3 regions of the Paenibacillus sp. UASWS1643 genome follow, and region 2 is predicted to be linked to each of the others. Evidence: a T-box and tRNA genes for the amino acid it is inferred to sense, from the RefSeq annotation. Region 2 holds a T-box; the other regions hold tRNA genes.
The links. The T-box of region 2 lies ahead of leuS (leucine--tRNA ligase). A T-box ahead of a tRNA ligase gene usually reads a tRNA of that ligase, here a tRNA-Leu.

Region 1 (4,290 bases), on a different contig from region 2:
TGGTCCATGATTTGTCGGTGACAGATGTCAGCCACTGGATCGGGGTTCATCCCGGCACTTTCCGCAAATGGCTGCATCAGGGAACACTGCCTTCTGCTGCGTTTCAGGAACAAGCGGAGCAATTTTTCCGTATCCCGAAAACTATTTTGTTCGCAGATGTCATCTTGAAAGATCGTCGCAACAACTAAATAAGCGAACAGCCAAAAGGCTCTGACCTCCTCTTAGGAGGTCAGAGTCTTTTTAAAATGAAATGCATACCTTCTCTCTCGGACTTGAAGCACTGTTCTGGCTATTCCATCAGAAGTGTCAGATAACCTCCCCTTTTTTGCCTTTTGCTCCCTAGGAGAGCCATCAAAGCCCGCTACAAGCTAAGTTTATGCATTTCATCATGACCATTCTCTCTAAAAGGTCATCCTAACCTCGTGTTCAACACTTCATTGATATATCTCAACCCCGTATATCGAGGACGAAGCGTATGCGCTGTGTTGAACGCATGTTCCACCATCTCAGGGGTTACACCGAGTTGCTCAGTAGTCACAGGTCCACCTACTTGTTCCAACCATGCAATGAGCTGAGAAGCCTCCGGCAATTGGTCATATATCCCAAACACCGGTTCACCAGATGTCTGTGCAAGCTCTTTATATTTCACCGTAAGCAATGCACAAGCTACGCCAACTTTGGCACCATGCAGAACCGGTCTTTCTCCCGCTTGCATCAGATCCATCTCCAAGATGTGAGACAGATGATGCTCACCTCCGGATGCCGGACGGGAATGGTCAATGATCAGCATGGAGATACCGGAAACAATTAATGCGTCCATTAATACAGCTACTCCCTCTGCTCGCCCCTCCGCAATAGCTTGTACATGATCTATGCAGGTATTCAGCGCTTCTTCTGTCATCCGATAAGCAACTGGACAGAACGGTTCTCCGCCCAGTTCACGAGAAACAATCCAGTCTGCAAGTGAAGTATATTTACCAAGCATATCTCCGAATCCGGCAGCTGTCATCACTTGCGGGGCTTGCTCCAGAATATCCAGATCGGCAAAGATAGCCTCCGGCGGAACAGCCTGAAATGTTTGTTTGACGCCGCTTACAATTAAGGGTGCACCCGCAGAGGTAAACCCATCCACTGAAGCCGCTGTCGGTATGGACACAAAGGGCTTGTTCATTTTGGAACAAACAAATCTCACCAGATCATGAATGGTACCTGAACCCACCGCAATTACAGCCTGACTTTCCAGTTTCACACCCAACATGACCTGTACAATAGCCGCTTCATCCGCAATGATATCACCCGCACGATTTTCCGGCAGAGCGATCTCATCCACATGTATTCCCGCTTCGCGAACACTGCTCAGCACATCAGATCCGGCCGCCTGAAACGTATGTCGATCATAAACAACCGTCACCTGACGATATCCTTGCTCAGACAAATAACCCGGTAACCTCTGAATGGCCCCAGCTTCCAGATGAATCAGCATATCCACCACCCGGTGTTGATGACCGCAAGCACACTGTTGTGCTTCCTCATTCCATGCTGCAATTCGTTCGTTCATATTCATTCGCTCTTACCCTCCCATATGAGATATCATGCATAATTAACGGGTTAAAACCACAAGATAAAAAAGGAAATAAAATGTGATGATTTTCCTGATCACACTTTACTGCCTGTACCCAATATTTGCAAATCCATATCTCACATTTCCAAGTAGGTGAAGCAATGAAATTAACGAAAGAATTAGGAATTTCGCTCGGTTTTCTGGCCGGAACCACCTTTGGTAGCGGTATCTCTTTTTTGTTTCGTCTCCAGTCGCTCGAAGTGGTTGCCAGTGTTACGCTATTTGGTATTGCAGGAGCCATTGCCGGGATCATCACGGCAGTCATTCTGCGCCAGCGGCAACATTAGTATTGGCATGCTGGTAGCAAAATGCAGGCTTCACACGAATGATCCAAAAAATAAAAAAAGGTTCGTGAATTGCCCTAGAGCAACTCACGAACCTTTTTTGTTAGATGCGGTCGAGAGGACTCGAACCTCCACGGGGGGTTAGCCCACACGGACCTGAACCGTGCGCGTCTGCCAATTCCGCCACGACCGCATAATATGTATCTCCTCATCCATCGATGAAAAGCGTTCCGGTGAAGCAATTCCTTGTTTTACCGTAATTCAGAGTATACATGCTCCAAAATAAAAATGCAACTTCTTTTTTTATTCAAGATAGGACATATGTCCTTTTTTCTCAACTTCAAACACCCTATCGTAACATTAAACAAATATACCATCTATAATCCATACAAACGCAAAAATGAAGGAGAGATCCACCTTGAAAACAACCCATCTGTGCTTTATCGGTGCCGGGTTTCATGCATCCACGAATATTTACCCTTCTGTTGTTGAAGCCGGAGCGCAGATCCAGGCCATTGCCACACGCAGTATGGAACGCTCTGAAGCAGCTCTGCTGCGATTTGGCAGCAACGGAAAAACGTATGATAACGCTGGGCTTATGTTACAGCAGGAAACTTGTGACGGAGTCGTTGTGGTCGCCCAGCCTGTAGATCAGACCGCTCTTGTCCTTGAATGCATTCGGGCTGGTAAGAATGTATACGTGGATAAGCCGCTCGGATGGAATGCAGCGGAAGCCGCAGCTGTAGCAGAAGCTGCCGAGCAGGCTGGCGTCGTTGTCATGGTCGGTTTTATGAAACGTTATGCTCCCGTATACATGAAGCTGAAGGAGCTCATTGATAGTGGTTCGCTAGGTAAGGTACGTTCATTCCAGATGAAATTCGCTGTAGACAGTACCCCATTTTGCAAGGATGAGGAACAGTTCATGAAGCTCGCTGCCATACATATGGTCGATCTGATGCGTTACTTATTCGGAGAAGTAACACGGGTTACAGGCACAACCGTGAAGGATGGGGAACACATTAATCAAAGCATTTCCCTTGTTTTTGAGAATAACGTAGTAGGCAGCGCTTATTTTGCCGGCATGAGTGCTTGGTCACGGGAGAGTGAAAGTGTAGTCGTCACCTTTGACAACGGATTTGCGTCAGCTGAAGAGATCAACACACTTACTGTCCATCAATCCCGAAGCTCGACCAGCCTTCCCTGGAAATCTCTCGAGGAGCAAGATACTGTATATACACCTTCCGGATCTCCTATGTCAGGAGCTTATCGCGACCTTTATCTACGCGGGTTTGTTGGTGAAATGGTGCACTTTATCGCGTGTTGCCAGAATCAGACTGTCCCACATTCCAGCGCCAAGGATAATATAGCAACGATGGCTCTATGTGACTCCATTCTATCGTCACTGAAGTAGCGTATATACGCTCATCATCATATTTTATACATCCAGAGAAGAGCCTGAAACCGGGGCTCTTTTTTATCTTATAGACATCAACACATCTGTCTTCGACTATAATTAGGGTTTATAATCTGCATCATAAGTGATATGCTCTTTCATGAACTATACGTACTTTATGAAATATAACCACCCAAATAGATACCATAGAAAATCATCCTAAAGTGGAGGTGTACTTATAATGAAAAAGGACGCTACCAAGCTATGTCCCGCGCCATACGGCTGTTCCGTGGAAGTTACCCTCAGTGTGATCGGAGGCAAATGGAAAGGTGCCATTTTGTATCATTTATTCTCCGGTCCTTTGAGATTTAACGAGATCCGAAAATTGTTTCCTGAAATCACCCAGCGTATGCTCACCCTGCAACTTCGAGAGTTGGAAAGCAGCGGAATTGTTCATCGTGAAATATACCCCCAGATTCCACCTAAAGTGGAGTATTCCCTCACACCATTTGGTGAAACGTTACGGCCGATTATCTTCAGCATGCGAGATTGGGGAGAAACGTATACAAATGAGGTTCTGGCCAGATCCTCGCAAGAGGTATAAAACACAAAAGAAGCTGTCCCTAGTTTTTAGGGAACAGCTTCTTTGCTTGCTTATTTAATAACCGTCTGGATCGTAACCGTACGGTTACGCCCGTCTTCCTTCGCTTGATACAATGCATTATCCGCCAAGTGAAACAGTTCTGTGGAAGTTGTGGAGTGCTTCGGATATTCAGCAATTCCAGCCGAGATGGTGACGGAACGATCTATAGGCAATATGCTTTCTTCGACCGTTATTCGGATACGTTCAGCAATCTCAAAAGCCACGTTAGACTCGGAATTTCTTAACAAGACTACAAATTCCTCTCCACCAAACCGGGCGCAGACATCTTCTGGTCGAACAGACAATTGAATGATATTGGCAATGTGTTTCAATACTTCATCCCCAGCAT
Region 2 (4,290 bases):
TAATGACATTACCACGGGATTTACTCATTTTCTCATTATTGGTACCCAGGATCATACCTTGGTTCACCAGTTTGTGGAAAGGTTCTTTGGTCTCCACAACACCCAGATCATACAGCACTTTGTGCCAGAAACGAGCGTAAAGCAAGTGAAGCACCGCGTGCTCTGCTCCGCCAATGTACAGATCAACTGGCAGCCACTGCTGCTGTTTCTCCTTGGAGATCAGTTCCTTGTCATTGTGCGGATCGATAAAGCGCAGGTAATACCAGCAGCTACCCGCCCATTGTGGCATGGTGTTGGTCTCACGACGTGCCTTCATTCCCGTTTCCGGATCTACCGTATTCACCCACTCCGTAACATTCGCCAGTGGTGATTCTCCTGTACCCGAAGGTTTGATCTGGTCGATATCAGGCAGCAGCAGTGGAAGTTGATCCTCCGGTACTGTCTTCATCGTTCCGTCTTCCAGATGCAGAATCGGGATTGGCTCACCCCAGTAACGCTGACGGCTGAACAGCCAATCACGCAGACGATAGGTTACTTTCCCTTGTCCTTTGCCGTTCTCTTCCAGCCAAGCAATCATCTTGGCAACCGCTTCTTCATTGTTCAGTCCGTTCAGGAAATCGGAATTCACATGCGCGCCATCACCCGAATATGCCTCTTGTGTAACGTCGCCACCTTGAATAACCTCGATGATATCCAGACCGAACTGCTTCGCAAATTCCCAGTCACGTGCATCATGACCCGGAACAGCCATAACCGCGCCTGTACCGTAACCTGCAAGAACGTAATCAGCAATCCAGATCGGCAGTTTTGCACCATTAACGGGATTGATTGCATAAGCGCCAGTGAAAACACCTGTTTTGTCTTTGGCCAAATCCGTACGTTCCAGATCACTCTTACGAGAAGCCTGCTCCTGATAAGCCTGAATCGCTTCACGTTGGTCATCAGTTGTAATTGCTTCTACCAATTCATGTTCCGGAGCAAGTACTGCAAAGCTCGCACCAAACAATGTGTCCGCACGGGTGGTGAACACCTTGATAACTTCCTCGCGACCTTCAATGGCAAATACAACTTCTGCACCTGTCGATTTACCGATCCAGTTACGCTGCATATCCTTGATGCTTTCAGACCAATCCAGCTCTTCCAGGTCTTCCAACAGACGCTCTGCATACTCGGTAATTCTCAGAACCCATTGACGCATCGGTTTGCGTACAACCGGATGACCACCACGTTCACTCTTGCCATCAATAACCTCTTCATTAGCAAGTACCGTTCCAAGGGCTTCACACCAGTTAACTGCAACTTCATCCACATAAGCCAGGCCTTTATTGTACAGCTGGATAAAGATCCATTGTGTCCATTTATAATATTCAGGGTCCGTTGTGCTGATCTCACGATCCCAGTCATAAGAGAAACCGAGCGATTTGATCTGGCGACGGAAATTGTCAATATTACGGAATGTAATATCTCGTGGATGTTCACCTGTATCCAGTGCATGCTGCTCAGCAGGCAGACCGAAAGCGTCCCAACCCATTGGGTGCAATACATTGTAACCGCGCATACGTTTGTAACGGGAAACGATATCAGTTGCCGTATATCCTTCCGGGTGACCTACGTGCAGACCTGAACCGGATGGATAAGGGAACATATCCAGTGCATAAAATTTCGGTTTAGCAGGGTCCTCACCCGTTTTAAACGTTTTATTTGCATCCCAGTATTGCTGCCAACTTTTTTCCATGACTTGTGGCTGATAGCCGTGTTTCGGCTGGTTATTCTCACTCATCTATTGTTCCTCCTTCAGGTTATTCGCTTTAGCTTTAATTGCAACAAAAAAACCTCAGCATCCCGTAGCGTTTGCAGCGCTAGGGACGAGAGGTTGAATTCCCGTGGTACCACCCTAGTTAGCGGACGAACGTGCTTCGTCATCCACTCCCTTTGGACCTGTAACGGCGGTTAACCGATGCGGATTTCCATTCCTGAACCCCAGCTTTATACAAGCAGGTTAAACAGAATGGTGTAATCACCGCATTTCTCCAAGGCGAGTTCGCAAATCACTGTCAACCGGCTTGCACCAACCGCCGGCTCTCTGTTATGTACAGGAATTACTACTGATCCTTATCATCGAAATATGTATACAATATCGGGACCATTATATAAAAAAGCAAGCCCAAAGTCAATATTACACGTTATAATCGCCATCTTGAAGTCTACGGTTCGTACCGTTCATAACGCTGGTTGCTGTTCAGGATAACCGAAAACGCTCAATGCCTTCCTCCAGATTATGAATGGTCCAATTCACATGTTCCTGATTATCATATTGACGATAAGCGCACTCAATGCGTAGCACCAGATCAAAGTACAAGTCATAGAGGCTTCTTCTTTTCAGCTCACTTTCAGTCGTAATCGCATGCCCATACCCTTTCACAAAACCAGGCGTATAGTTAAAATGACTGAAATAATGCTCCATCAGAGGATCTGCCCACAGTGAACGTTCAAAATCAATAATCGCTGTGATACGACCTGCGTCTACTAGAACATTGCCATCCCACAGATCCCAACTCACAAGCACAGGTTCTTTGACATCATCCAGCACATTCGATTTTTCTTCAATCAAACGTCTCAATTCAGGGTAATCGATCGAAAATGTAATTCCGGCTTCTTCACCATCGGTAAGAATGTCATCCATCAAATTCATAAATGCTTCTTTCCATGTGGAATAACGCTGTTTTTGCTCCGAGAAATATCCAAACTTCTCACCCTTGATTTCATTAATTCGACGATTGTACCGACCGAGTTGTTGTTCAATGGCCTCCTGCTCTTCCGCAGAATACTGATCCTTGACCTGATTATAGGGTGTTCCAGACATGTACTCCATGATAAAATAACGCGCTGAAGCCATGGTTAACGAATCATCATAAGCCAGCACTTGGGGTACGGGAACATCCTGTAGCTCCGTGATGAGGCGTAGTGCCTCAACCTCGGCAATCATGAGATCCTGCTCACAGCGCATCAGATTTGTCGAAGCCGACGGTGCAATCTTGAGTACCACTCGCTGTGCGTCACTAAGTGTAATGAGATATGCATGATTGGCCCAGCCATCTACCATTTCCTTGTAGTCCTGTATACTTGCAGAGAAATGCTGCTCTATTATGGCATTCAATTGTTCTGACGTAAGTCTTGTTTTATATGTACTTTCCATTTTTACACCTCACCTCGACTATTGAATTCCTTGGAAAACGCTTACTATCCAACCATTATCGCCTCGTTTATTATAACAGGCAATACTTTTTGTCACGTCGTTATGTCTTTTCTTGCATTCCTTTACCCTATTTAAGAATGTATTGCTATTCATTCTCCCATAAAAAATCAAACAAAAAAAACTGCCCTTATGCACCATACATAAGGACAGTTCTCATTATTCGCTCTTACTTCACAGCCACGTAGAACAAGCGCTGTGCGTTGTCTCCGGCCTCTTTCCATTCAAAATCCGCATATACCTTCACGTCTCTAAAACCTGCCTTGGACAACTCCAGCTTCATCCAGTCCGGATTATATGCACGCTGGACATGAACTTCTTCAAACCGCTGGTACATATCCTTGTTACCATCATCCACACGCGAAAAAATACTGAGATGATGCTCGATCTCACAGCGATCCTGATCCAGATCACAAGTCCAAATATACGACACGGAGCGCTCATCCAGTACAAAAGGCTGCTCCTCATCATAACGAATAAGGGTATTGGGATGATGCACATCAAACAGGAACGTTCCATCAGGCTTCAGCATCTCATATGTGCGCTGGAATGTACGAATGACATCTTCTTGTTCAAGCAAATAATTGACACAATCACAGAAGGATATCACCGAATCCACAGGTTCCGGAACTCGCCATTCCCGCATATCCTGCTGCACCCAACGGACACTGCCTTCCCGATACAAACGATGACCTTGAGGCGTAGCCTCCATCTTGCTGCGTGCAACCGACAGCATATCTGCTGAGAGATCAATGCCTGTAACTTCGAAACCGGAGTTCACGAGCGGGATCGTAATGGAGCCCGTTCCACAGCCAAGTTCAGCGACACTTTTGGGCATTCCATGCTTTTCCCATGCTGTTCTTGCAAACCTTATCCAGTCCGGATAAGGCATATCTTCCATTAATTCATCATACACATAGGCAAATTTCCGGTAAGACATGTCAGGCACCGCACTTTCAATTTCATTTTCTAATCCTGTTAACAAAAGAAAAAGCAGGGGCATCCGGTGTTTACCCAGCCTATCCCTGCCTTATCCG
Region 3 (4,290 bases), on a different contig from region 2:
GGCATAATTGACTCACTCGGGAGAGAAGATAGGTACAGTGAGGAAGATCTGTAACTATAGCCGAGAGGGTGTGCTACGAGCCATGACATTGATGAATGATAAAGTTCATGCCTACAAGGATCAGATTGGAGCATTAAGCGATGTACTGCCAGGTGTGGTGAAGTCATATCATGAGTTTACCGGAGAATGTTTCCAACCTGGCGTGATTGATGCAAAGACAAAACAGCTAATTGCGCTTGGTATTGGATTGTTTGCCAACAATGAGGTATGTACCTTCTACCATGTAGAAGAAGCCCGTGCCAAGGGAGCAACAGATCAGGAAATTATGGAGACCGTAGCCGTGGCCGGAGCTGTTGGAGGCGGACATGCCCTGTCTCAGGGTGCGATGCGAGTGCAGAAGGCGCTGCATTAAAAGCAATACAACATACTTTTTAAGTACAAAAAAGGCATCCGGTTAATAACCGATGCCTTTTTGTATGTGAATTACATTTTACCTAACATTTTATCATACATAAACTGTCCAGTTACCCGACGTGCTGTTACGTAACGATCATTGAAGTATGGATTCGATAACTTCGTGATGCTTACACCTTTACTGCTGGAGGCATGAGCGAATTGTCCGCCGCCGATATATACACCTGTATGTGAAATGCCTTTGCCCATCGTATTGAAGAACACCAGATCACCTGTGCGAATGTTGCTTTTCGATACAGGCGTACCTGCTTTGGCTTGCTGCTGTGAAGTACGTGGCAATTCAATGCTGTATTTGTTGAAAAGATATCTCATAAAACCAGAACAGTCGAAGCCGGCTACAGTCGTGCCACCCCATTTGTAAGGTATACCTGTCATGTTGTTCACTACGGAGTTGATACTGCTTGCCTCTGTGCTTGTTGCCCCGGATGTAAATAATACAGCTGCTCCAAAAATGGAGATAATCAGTTTTTTCAAAATCAATGTTCTCCCTTCGATGCCTACGGAGTTAGCTAAGGGTTCGGTAGAAGGTTCCCTATATTTCCTATGTATAAGAATAATTCACCCAAATTGGTTCCCCCGTTTTCAAACATGAAACTCGGCAATGAATAATTAAGTTTTTGTAACTATTTGAAACTATATTGCATAAATGCGTAATTGTCAAACCCATTTAAAACCCTTCGTAATACCTCAATGTTAGCGGAATTAAGGTTTTTATATGAAAGAAGGGATCAAGTTTGGGAATCATTCATGACAAAAACGTCATTAATGATTCGTTTAAGACGAATTTGGATAAATAAATAGGTTTGTCATGAGTTAAAAGGACTATCCCGTTATGTAGAATTAGAGAGATTATATTCATTAAGTTGCATATATTGACAAAAATCGATTTTTTGCATATTATCTGATTATCCAATCCACATATTGGATTAAAATTGATTTTATTATGCGATAAATACAAATAAAGGAGGTTTGGGGGCGTATATCATAGGTAAAGTAGAAGTGGAAGATTTATAAAAATGAACATAGGAGAGTGTTGCATTTGAAAGCGAAGAAAATAATTACTTTTGTCCTGGCATGTACGATGGTGTTCTCAGCAGTTGGAATGGCAGTTCTTCCTGTAGGGACGGTATCTGCCGCGGATGCATCGGGTACTACAGCGAGTATTTCTGATATTTTGAAGAACCAGCTGCCGGATGGAGGTTGGAGAAAAGATTATAAACAGACAAGTGGAGAGTGGGCGAAGTCCACGATAGACAACAAGGCTACATACTCAGAAATTAGAAGATTGGCGAAGGAATTTAAAAAGACAAATGATCCGCGATACTCCACAGCTGCAATCAAAGGAATTAACTTTTTGATCAACATGCAGTATTCAAACGGCGGATGGCCACAAGTTTACCAAAGCTCCGGATATCACAAGCACATTACCTACAATGATGATGCCATGATTAATGTAATGATCATGCTGGATGAAGTAGCAGCACGCAAAGGTGATTTCTCGTTTATCGACAGCACACTTGCTAACCGTAGTAAAAATTCAGTTGCCAAAGGTGTGGAGGCGATTTTGAATACACAAGTCGTTTCAGGTGGTAAGCTGACAGCATGGGGACAACAACATGATTCCAGTTCCCTTAAACCAGCGAGCGCAAGAATCTACGAAGTGCCATCGCTGACAGCTGGAGAGAGTGTAACGATTGTTAAATTTCTGAAAACCAGACCTGCTAACGCTAAAATTACCGCATCCATTAAAGGAGCGGAGGCTTGGTTTAACAAGGTGAAAATTACGGGGTACAAATATGAAAGAGCTAATGGAGATAGTAAAATTATCGCTGATTCCAAAGCTGCACCAATTTGGGCACGCTTCTATGAGATAGGAACGGATAGACCAATCTTTATTGGTCGTGACGGGGTAGTTAAATACAAATTAAGTGATATTGATAAAGAAAGAAGAGGCGGTTACGCATGGTATGGCAACTGGCCTTCCAAGCTGTAATTTGCAGTATGCTTCCGTTTTAATGAACCAAGCTATTAATAGTTAAAGGTAAAACCCGAATCGACATGGACGTCTGGTTCGGGTATTATTGTTATTATTTTCAGTGTTGACATGATAGATTCCGCATGATATATTAATTCTTGTCGCCGATATTGATCACGGAGATACAATATGCGGTCGTGGCGGAATTGGCAGACGCGCACGGTTCAGGTCCGTGTGGGCTAACCCCCGTGGAGGTTCGAGTCCTCTCGACCGCATTTAATAAAAAGACTCCTTAAGCTAACGCTTAAGGAGTCTTTTTTTGCATTTTTTGATATAACATTAACTTTAGATTTGAGTACTTAGTGCTTAGCTGCACGTACAGCAAATGTCTTCCATTAGCCATACGGAACGTTTATTGTGCTGCGGTAACATTAACGCTGTCAATATTCGGTCCTTCGGATCCGGTAGTGACCACTTTCAATGTATTGGTGCCCGTGTTCATGGGGACCTGTATTGTTTTTTCAACCCATGTGGACCAGCTTCCCGTAGCCGGAAAGGGCTCGTTGCTAATGACTTTGGTTCCGTTCACAAAAATGTCGAGGTTCCGAGTGCCGCTTTCCAGCGCATAACGAAACTTTACATTTTTGGTGCCTGTAATCGTATTGTTAATGGCGTTCCATTGAATGGCTGAACCAGTCATCGCATTGAAGTTAACATACCCGGAGCCAGTGTAACCAGGGTAGATCGTTTCAATGGTAGCATCCGTAAGAGTTGTTCCGGTCTCGGCTTCATAAGTAGTGCCACTACCTGTATTTCCGCCGTTATTCCCGCCAGTAATGTTGGCAACAAAAGTTGTTACGCTCTGAGGTGGGAGCTGTGCCGTGAAGGCTCCATTGGATACGTTAAGCGAGGCCCCGCTTGCCAGGTTGCGACTGCTGTCCGTAATCCATGAGGACACCGTGGAGGCATTACCATTTTGCAGAACGAATTTTTGGCTTGTGGCCGAAGTTCCACGGTTAATTGCTACGACAACGACCTTGTTATCCCCTTTGTAGGCAGAAACAAATGTGTTCGTATCCGGGTTTTTGGTTGCATCCACTCTGAGATAGCCAGGACGTACAAATTTGGAGAAATGGGCCATATTATACCCGCGTTTGCTTATGGTACCGTCCTCTTTCATCGGACCATACTGTCTGCGGATGTACCACCACACATAGGCCTGGAAATCACCTTCTACCATGGCATTGTGCATGTGATAGGAAACTTCTAGTGCTTCAGGCCAGCGGTCTGCTGAATTGTTGTCACTGTTCGGAACATACACCTCAGTCATCCACAGTTCTTTGCCAGCTCCTTTTTGCTTAAAGAGGGGGTAGGCAAAATTCGAAATCTGAGTTCCGTACGTATGTGCTCCCAGAATGTCCATGTTGGCAAGGGCCTGCGGATCATTCAGGATTGGGTCGGATATGTTCTTTAGGTACTGGAAGGATTCAGGTGCCATGACTTTGGTACCTTGAATGGAACCAGCATTTTCTTTCATGAATCGAAGGATCTCTTGTGGAGTCCACCAGGTCCAGTCATGAGCATAATCCGGTTCATTTTGTACCGAAATGGCATACAGATCTACACCGTTATTTTTCATGTAGGATACAAAGTCGTTCAGATGTTGCGCATATGCGGCATATTTGTCGTATTTCAGACGTTTGGCATTTGTATCCCCATTACGGTTGAATGTTTCAACCATACTGCTCGGAGGATTCCATGGGGATGCGAATACGATTGCCCCCTTTTCAATAGCCCGTTTGGCTGTGGCAACTTCACGATACCAGTTATTGGAATCTGGA

Region 1: it encodes a tRNA-Leu, which carries the amino acid that the T-box ahead of leuS (leucine--tRNA ligase) is inferred to sense. The anticodon was not compared.
Region 3: it encodes a tRNA-Leu, which carries the amino acid that the T-box ahead of leuS (leucine--tRNA ligase) is inferred to sense. The anticodon was not compared.

Annotation. Positions count from the first base shown of each region.
Region 1 covers NZ_VXKZ01000095.1:75,021-79,310, forward strand. Annotated here, with positions in the region: gene FE296_RS04975 (helix-turn-helix domain-containing protein) at 1-188, shown strand, start outside; gene FE296_RS04980 (sn-glycerol-1-phosphate dehydrogenase) at 410-1,564, opposite strand; gene FE296_RS04985 (hypothetical protein) at 1,684-1,908, shown strand; tRNA gene FE296_RS04990 (tRNA-Leu) at 2,014-2,098, opposite strand; gene FE296_RS04995 (Gfo/Idh/MocA family protein) at 2,324-3,316, shown strand; gene FE296_RS05000 (winged helix-turn-helix transcriptional regulator) at 3,540-3,902, shown strand; gene FE296_RS05005 (sensor domain-containing diguanylate cyclase) at 3,953-4,290, opposite strand, start outside.
Region 2 covers NZ_VXKZ01000096.1:99,880-104,169, reverse strand. Annotated here, with positions in the region: gene leuS (leucine--tRNA ligase) at 1-1,780, opposite strand, end outside; T-box leader at 1,859-2,128, opposite strand; gene FE296_RS05560 (phosphotransferase family protein) at 2,240-3,196, opposite strand; gene FE296_RS05555 (class I SAM-dependent DNA methyltransferase) at 3,423-4,193, opposite strand.
Region 3 covers NZ_VXKZ01000103.1:178,635-182,924, reverse strand. Annotated here, with positions in the region: gene FE296_RS10675 (carboxymuconolactone decarboxylase family protein) at 83-412, shown strand; gene FE296_RS10670 (C40 family peptidase) at 484-948, opposite strand; cyclic di-AMP (ydaO/yuaA leader) riboswitch at 954-1,085, opposite strand; gene pelA (pectate lyase) at 1,514-2,467, shown strand; tRNA gene FE296_RS10660 (tRNA-Leu) at 2,641-2,724, shown strand; gene xynC (glucuronoarabinoxylan endo-1,4-beta-xylanase XynC) at 2,862-4,290, opposite strand, start outside.